DNA from 2 places in the Streptomyces sp. NPDC088762 genome. Region 2 is predicted to be linked to the other one. Evidence: riboswitches for the same ligand, from Rfam matches in the RefSeq annotation. Region 2 holds a riboswitch; the other holds the start of a gene.
What was found. Region 2 has a riboswitch for S-adenosylmethionine ahead of ACIP5M_RS35520 (aminotransferase class V-fold PLP-dependent enzyme). Riboswitches for the same ligand answer to the same signal wherever they lie in the genome.
Positions count from the first base shown of each region.

Region 1 (3,402 bases), on a different contig from region 2:
GTTCATATGCAGCGGGCAAGAACAGCGGAGGGGACTTCCCCAACTCTACCGCGCCCAATCAAACAGAATTACCCCCTCCGCTTTTAGCGGAGGGGGTAATTCTGGTTTGCGCGTGTCACCCGGAAGGTGTTCAGCAGCCGCCCGCGACGGCCGGGATGATCGAAACGCCGGCGCCGTCCGGCGTCGCCGCCTCGAGGCCGCCCTCAAAGCGCACGTCGTCGTCGTTGACGTACACGTTGACGAAGCGGCGCAGCTTGCCCTGGTCGTCCAGGACGCGGGCGGCGATGCCCGGGTGGTTCTTCTCCAGCGACTCGATGACCTCGGCCAGGGTCGCGCCCTCGGCCGGGACCTCGGCCTGGCCGCCGGTGTAGGTGCGCAGGATGGTGGGGATGCGGACGTTGACGCTCATGGCGCTACTGCCTTTCCGGGGCGAGGGGGAAGAAGATCAGGCCAGGCCGGCGGCGCGGAACGCGTCCAGGCTGGGGCGGATGGTGGCGGTCTGCCCGCTGTCCGCGGCCACCGCCTCCAGGGTCTTGAGGCCGTCACCCGTGTTCAGGACGACGGTGGTCAGCGCCGGGTCGAGCAGCCCGTTCTCGATGAGCTTCTTCGTGACGCCGACGGTCACGCCGCCCGCGGTCTCGGCGAAGATGCCCTCGGTCTGCGCGAGGATCTTGATGGCCTCGACGACCTGCTCGTCGGTCACGTCCTCGACGTAGCCGCCGGTGCGCCGCGCGATGTCCAGGACGTACGGGCCGTCCGCCGGGTTGCCGATGGCCAGCGACTTGGCGATGGTGTTCGGCTTCTGCGGGCGGACCACGTCGTGGCCGGCCTTGAAGGCGGTGGACACCGGGGAGCAGCCCTCGGCCTGGGCGCCGAAGATCTTGTACGGCTTGTCCTCGACGAGGCCGAGCTTGATCAGCTCCTGCAGGCCCTTGTCGATCTTCGTCAGCTGGGAGCCGGACGCGATCGGGATGACGATCTGGTCGGGCAGCTGCCAGCCGAGCTGCTCGCAGATCTCGTACGCGAGGGTCTTGGAACCCTCGCCGTAGTACGGGCGCAGGTTGACGTTGACGAAGCCCCAGCCCTCGCCCAGCGGGTCGCCGATGAGCTCGGAGCAGAAGCGGTTCACGTCGTCGTAGTTGCCCTCGATGCCGACCAGGTCGCCACCGTAGACACCGGCCATGACGACCTTGCCCTGCTCCAGGTCGTGCGGGATGAACACGCAGGAGCGGAAACCGGCGCGGGCGGCCGCGGCGCCGACGGCGCCGGCCAGGTTGCCGGTGGAGGAGCAGGACAGGGTGGTGAAGCCGAAGGCGCGGGCGGCCTCGACGGCGATCGCGACGACGCGGTCCTTGAAGGAGTGCGTCGGGTTGCCGGAGTCGTCCTTGACGTAGAGCTTGCCGGTGACGCCCAGCTCCTTGGCCAGGTTCTGCGCGTCCACGAGCTTGGTGAAGCCGGGGTTCAGGCTGGGCTTGGCGGCCACGTCCGCGGGGACGGGCAGCAGCGGCGCGTAGCGCCAGATGTTGGCGGGGCCGGCCTCGATCGCCGCGCGCAGCGCTTCGGGGTCACCGGTGGGGAGCTCGTAGGCGACTTCCAGCGGTCCGAAACACTCGACGCACGCGAAGATGGGGCCGAGCTCGAAGCGGGTGCCGCACTCGCGACAGGAGAGGCCCGTGGCGGGTCCGAGATCAACAGAGGTGGCGACAGTCTGTGCAGCCATGATGGCGAGGCCCTTTCTCCTCATCTTCCCCATGGCGCACTTCGCCATGAGACGGAATTGGCACCTTCCCTAGCCGGGGACCTCGCGGGGGTGCGTCCAAGACGCATCGCGAGAACCGACTGGAGGGTTGCCGGGGCTTCAACGGGCCGTGTCCCTCTGCCCCTCTGGATGAGCGGTATGGCACCGGCACACGCGCTCTATGGCGCGCCGGTGCGTTTGTGCGCGAGGACCCCCGGCATGCGGTGGTCCTTCGCGTTGTTCAAGACTGTAACCGAAGGGCCGGACCGTTGAGACAGCCGTCCGAACCGCGAGATGGATCACTTTTCGGTCAAACCGACCAAGCGGCAGGCCAACCAAGGTGCAAGGGAGTCCGAAGGTGCTGGAAGAGGTGGAGCGCTGGCTGGCCGGCCGCTCCTGGGCCGCCGCCGACCGACCGCTCGACCAGCTGCTGGAGCGCAAACGCGCAGCCGGGACCACGGTCAGCGTGGTGCTGCCCGCGCTCGACGAGGAGGCGACCGTCGGCGCGATCGTCGAGGTGATCCGGCGTGAGCTGATGGAGGGACTGCCCGTCCCGCTGGTGGACGAGCTGATCGTGATCGACTCGGGCTCCGGCGACGCCACGGCGGAGGTGGCGCAGAAGGCCGGCGCGCGCGTGGTGCACCGCGACGACATACTGCCGCGGATCCCGGCGCTGCCCGGCAAGGGCGAGGTGCTCTGGCGTTCCCTGCTGGTGGCCACCGGCGAGATCGTCTGCTTCGTCGACGCCGACCTGCGGGAGTTCTCGGCCTCCTTCGTCTCCGGCATCGTGGGGCCGCTGCTGACCGACCCGGAGGTGCAGTTCGTCAAGGCGATGTACGACCGCCCGTTCGGCGGCGCCCCCGGGCAGGGCGGCCGTCCGGGCGGAGCCGAGCAGGGGGGCAGGGTCACGGAGCTGGTCGCCCGGCCCCTCCTCAACCTCCACTGGCCACAGCTGGCCGGCTTCGTGCAGCCGCTGGGCGGCGAGTACGCCGTACGGCGCTCGCTGCTGGAGCGGCTGCCGTTCCCCGTCGGGTACGGCGTTGAGCTGGGGCTGCTGGTCGACGCCCTGCACACGGTCGGGCTGGACGCGCTGGCCCAGGTGGACGTGGGCGTACGGGTCCACCGCCATCAGGACGGGCAGGCGCTGGGCCGGATGGCCGCGGCGATCTACCGGACCGCCCAGGTACGGCTCTCGCGCGGGCACCTCGTACGGCCGGAGCTGACGCAGTTCGAGCGGGGGCCCGAGGGCTTCGTGCCGCACACGTATCCGGTGGACACCGAGGAACGGCCGCCGATGCTGGGCGTCAAGGAATACGCGCTGCGCCGCGTGGCCTGACCGGCGACACCCGGTACGCACGGACGTTTGAGGACGCGCGGGCCGGGCTAGGTTGGCCGCATGGCTTCTCAGGTACTCGTTGCAGCGAACCGCGGCCCGCTCTCCTACGCCCTCGCCGCCGACGGCACGCTCAGTGCCCGGCGCGGCGGGGGCGGTCTCGTCTCCGGCCTCTCCGTGGCGCTCGCGGAACAACCGGACGCGCTGTGGATCTGCGCGGCCCTCTCGGAGGGGGACCGGGAGGCGGTGCGCCGGGGTGTCGCCGAGCCGGGCGTCCGGATGCTGGACATCGATCCCACGGTGTACGACGACGCGTACAACGGCATCGCCA
Region 1 covers NZ_JBIVKT010000011.1:160,949-164,350, forward strand. The annotation lists gene ACIP5M_RS24060 (MoaD/ThiS family protein) at 131-409, opposite strand; gene thrC (threonine synthase) at 446-1,744, opposite strand; SAM riboswitch class I at 1,738-1,895, opposite strand; gene ACIP5M_RS24070 (glucosyl-3-phosphoglycerate synthase) at 2,097-3,074, shown strand; gene ACIP5M_RS24075 (trehalose-6-phosphate synthase) at 3,135-3,402, shown strand, end outside.
Region 1: it holds a riboswitch for S-adenosylmethionine, as region 2 does, so the genes downstream of both, thrC (threonine synthase) here and ACIP5M_RS35520 (aminotransferase class V-fold PLP-dependent enzyme) in region 2, are expected to answer to the same signal.

Region 2 (3,402 bases):
GCGAGCCGAGGAGACGTCCCGGAGGGACCCCGCGACCCCGACCGGCAAACCGCTCCCGTCCGGGGACACCACCCCAGCCCCGCCGGCGTTTGAGGCGAACCGCACCCCGCCCGGGGATCGGGGCCCCGCCCCGGGGGCACCACCCAGCCCCGCCGGCGATTGAGGCGGAGCGGGCCTCAGACGGCCGGGACGCAGCGGCCCTCTTCCGTGCGGTACTGCCACTTGGCGCCGTCCGCCACGAGTTCCTTCACCGCCCGGACGAAGCGGTCCACGTGCTCGTCGGGGGTGCCGGCACCGAAGCTGACGCGGATGGCGTTGAGGGAGCGTTCGCCCGGGGCCGCCTCGGGGGCTCCGCATTCGCCCTGGGCCTGCGGTTCGCTGCCGAGCAGGGTGCGGACCAGGGGGTGGGCGCAGAAGAGGCCGTCGCGTACGCCGATGCCGTACTCGGCGGAGAGGGCGGCGGCGAAGTGGGAGCTGTTCCAGCCGTCCACCACGAAGGAGATGACGCCGACGCGCGGGGCGTCGTCCCCGAAGAGGGAGAGGATCCGGACCGCCGGGACATCGGCCAGGCCGGAGCGGACCTTGGAGATGAGGTGGCGCTCGCGGGCGACCAGCGTGTCGAAGCCCGCCTCGGAGAGGGCGCGGCAGGCGGAGGCGATCGAGTAGACGCCGATGACGTTCGGGGAGCCGGCCTCGTGGCGGGCGGCCGTGGTGTGCCACTCGACGTCGACGCCGCCGTCCTCGCGCCGGGCGACCTTGCGGGAGGCTCCGCCGCCCGCGAGGTACGGCTCGGCCTGCTGGAGCCAGTCCGCGCGCCCGGCGAGCACGCCCGAGCCGAAGGGGGCGTAGAGCTTGTGCCCGGAGAAGGCGACCCAGTCCACGTCCAGCTCCTGTACGGAGACGGGGTGGTGGGGGGCGAGCTGGGCGGCGTCCAGGACGATCCGTGCGCCGTGCGCGTGCGCGGCGGCGGCGAGCTCCTTCACCGGCCACAGCTCACCGGTGACGTTGGAGGCGCCGGTGACGCAGACCAGCGCCGGGCCGTACGGGTCGCGGTCGGCGAGCGCACGTTCCAGGGTCGCGACGGCCTCGTCGGGGGTGCGGGGGGCGTTGAGGTAGGTGACCTGCGCGTTCGTCCAGGGCAGCAGCGAGGCGTGGTGCTCGGTCTCGAAGACGAAGACCTGGCAGTCGGCGGGGAGCACGGCGGCGAGCAGGTTGAGGGAGTCGGTGGTGGACCGCGTGAAGACCACCTGGTCGCAGGGGCGGCAGTCGAGGAACTCGGCGACCGTGACGCGGCTCTGCTCGAAGAGGTCGGTGGAGAGCTGCGAGAGGTAGCCGGCGCCGCGGTGCACGCTGCCGTAGTACGGGGCGTACGCGGCGACGTCGTCCCAGACCCGCTGGAGGGCGGGGGCGCTGGCCGCGTAGTCGAGGGCCGCGTAGGTGACCTCGCCGCCGGTGACGAGGGGGACGGTGACGTCCCGGCCGAGGACGGGCAGCGGCTCGGCACAGGCGGCGGCGGTGGTGGTGGCGTCGGTGGTGGCGACAGCGGCGGCGTTCAGGGCAGCGGACATGGCGGTATCTCCCGGCAGGCAGGTCTGAATGGCTTCGGTGTGCCCGTACGCGGGTACGACTCGGCTCGGCGCCGCCGACCGGGGTACGGGAGGTCCTCGGACCGATCCGGGGTGCACGGAAGTGACCCTGATCCGAGGGTGGAAGAAGGGGCGGAGTCGCCCTATCGCATTCGCTTGCTCACGGAAAACGCTCCTCGAGAGACCAGGACCCCTGGTGTCGAGGGATCCGCGCTTGCCGTAGGCCTTGCTGCCTACGACCTGGTCATCACCCGGGGCACCCCGCCACGGAAGGAGGGTTGCCGGACAGCAAGCCGGGGCCTAAACGCTGTCACTCGTGACCTGCCGAGCATCCTGCCACATGATCCCCCGGGCGCAAGTCCCCGGTCCGCATGCTGGACCGGGGACTTGGCTCGAACACACCGCTCGGCCGCCGGCCCTCGGGGGCGGGTCAACCGCTTCCGCGGTCCCTTGGCCGGGCCCGCCGCGAGGCGCTACGCGTTGCTCGCCGCCACCCAGCGCTCCAGCGCCGCCCGCGCCGCACCCGAGTCGATCGATTGCGCCGCCCGGGCGATGCCCGCCGCGAGCTGCTCCTCCAGGGTGCCCGTCCCCGGGTCCAGCGCCACCAGGGCCGCTGCCGAGTTCAGCAGGACCGCGTCGCGGACCGGGCCCGTCTCGCCGGCCAGCAGGCGCCGGGCCACGTCCGCGTTGTACGAGGGGTCCCCGCCGCCCAGGGCGGACACGTCCACCAGGGGGATGCCCACGTCGCGCGGGTCGAAGGCCTGCTCCGAGACCTTCCCGTCGCGCACCCACCACACCCGCGAAGTCGCCGTCGTCGTCAGCTCGTCCAGGCCGTCGTCGCCGCGGAAGACCAGCGCGGAGGAACCCCGCTCGGCGAGCACGCCCGCCACGATGGGGGCCACCCGGGCGTCGGCGACGCCGGTGGCCTGGGCCCGTACCCGCGCCGGGTTGGTCAGCGGGCCGAGGAAGTTGAAGGTGGTGCGGATGCCCAGCTCCTTGCGCGCCGCCGCCACGTGACGCAGCGCCGGGTGGAACTTCACGGCGAAGCAGAAGGTGATGCCGGCTTCCTCCGCGACCCGTACGACCCGCTCCGGGGTGAGGTTGAGGTTGACGCCGAGCTTCTCCAGTACGTCCGAGGACCCGCTCGCGGAGGACGCGGCCCGGTTGCCGTGCTTGACCACCTTCGCGCCCGTACCGGCCACCACGAGAGCCGACATCGTGGAGATGTTCACGGTCTTGGCCCCGTCGCCGCCGGTGCCGACGATGTCCACCGTCCGGCCGGGCACCTCGATGAGGTTGGCGTGCTCGTACATGGCCCGTACCAGGCCGTTGATCTCCTCGACCGTCTCCCCCTTGGCCCGCAGCGCGACCGCGAAGCCGGCGATCTGGGCGTCGGTGGCCTCGCCGCGCATGATCCGGTCCATGGCCCAGGCGGTGTCCTCGGCACGCAGGTCCCGGCCGGTCAGCAGGGCGTCGAGGACGCCCGGCCAGCCACGGGCCGCCACGCTGTCGCCGCCTGCCGGGGTCACAACGTTCATGGTCCGCTCCTGTGCTGATCGAGGATTCCACGTCGAATGGGAAGGGCTTCAGCCTATCCAGCCGGGCAGACGGCAAAGAGCCCCGTCCAGACACTGGACGGGGCTCTCGCCGTGGCGACACCAGGACTGACCGAAATCAATCCCTCATGCGGTCATGCGGGTCGTGCGGGAGATCAGTGGTGGCCGTGGCCGCTCTGGATCTCCTTGTACTCCTCCACCGTGGGCTTCGGAATCTGGTTGTTCTCCGCGTAGAGGCCCTTGCTGAGCTTCGCGCGGAG
Region 2 covers NZ_JBIVKT010000029.1:11,411-14,812, reverse strand. The annotation lists gene ACIP5M_RS35520 (aminotransferase class V-fold PLP-dependent enzyme) at 177-1,568, opposite strand; SAM riboswitch class IV at 1,792-1,908, opposite strand; gene trpD (anthranilate phosphoribosyltransferase) at 2,060-3,124, opposite strand; gene ACIP5M_RS35510 (cytochrome bc complex cytochrome b subunit) at 3,298-3,402, opposite strand, start outside.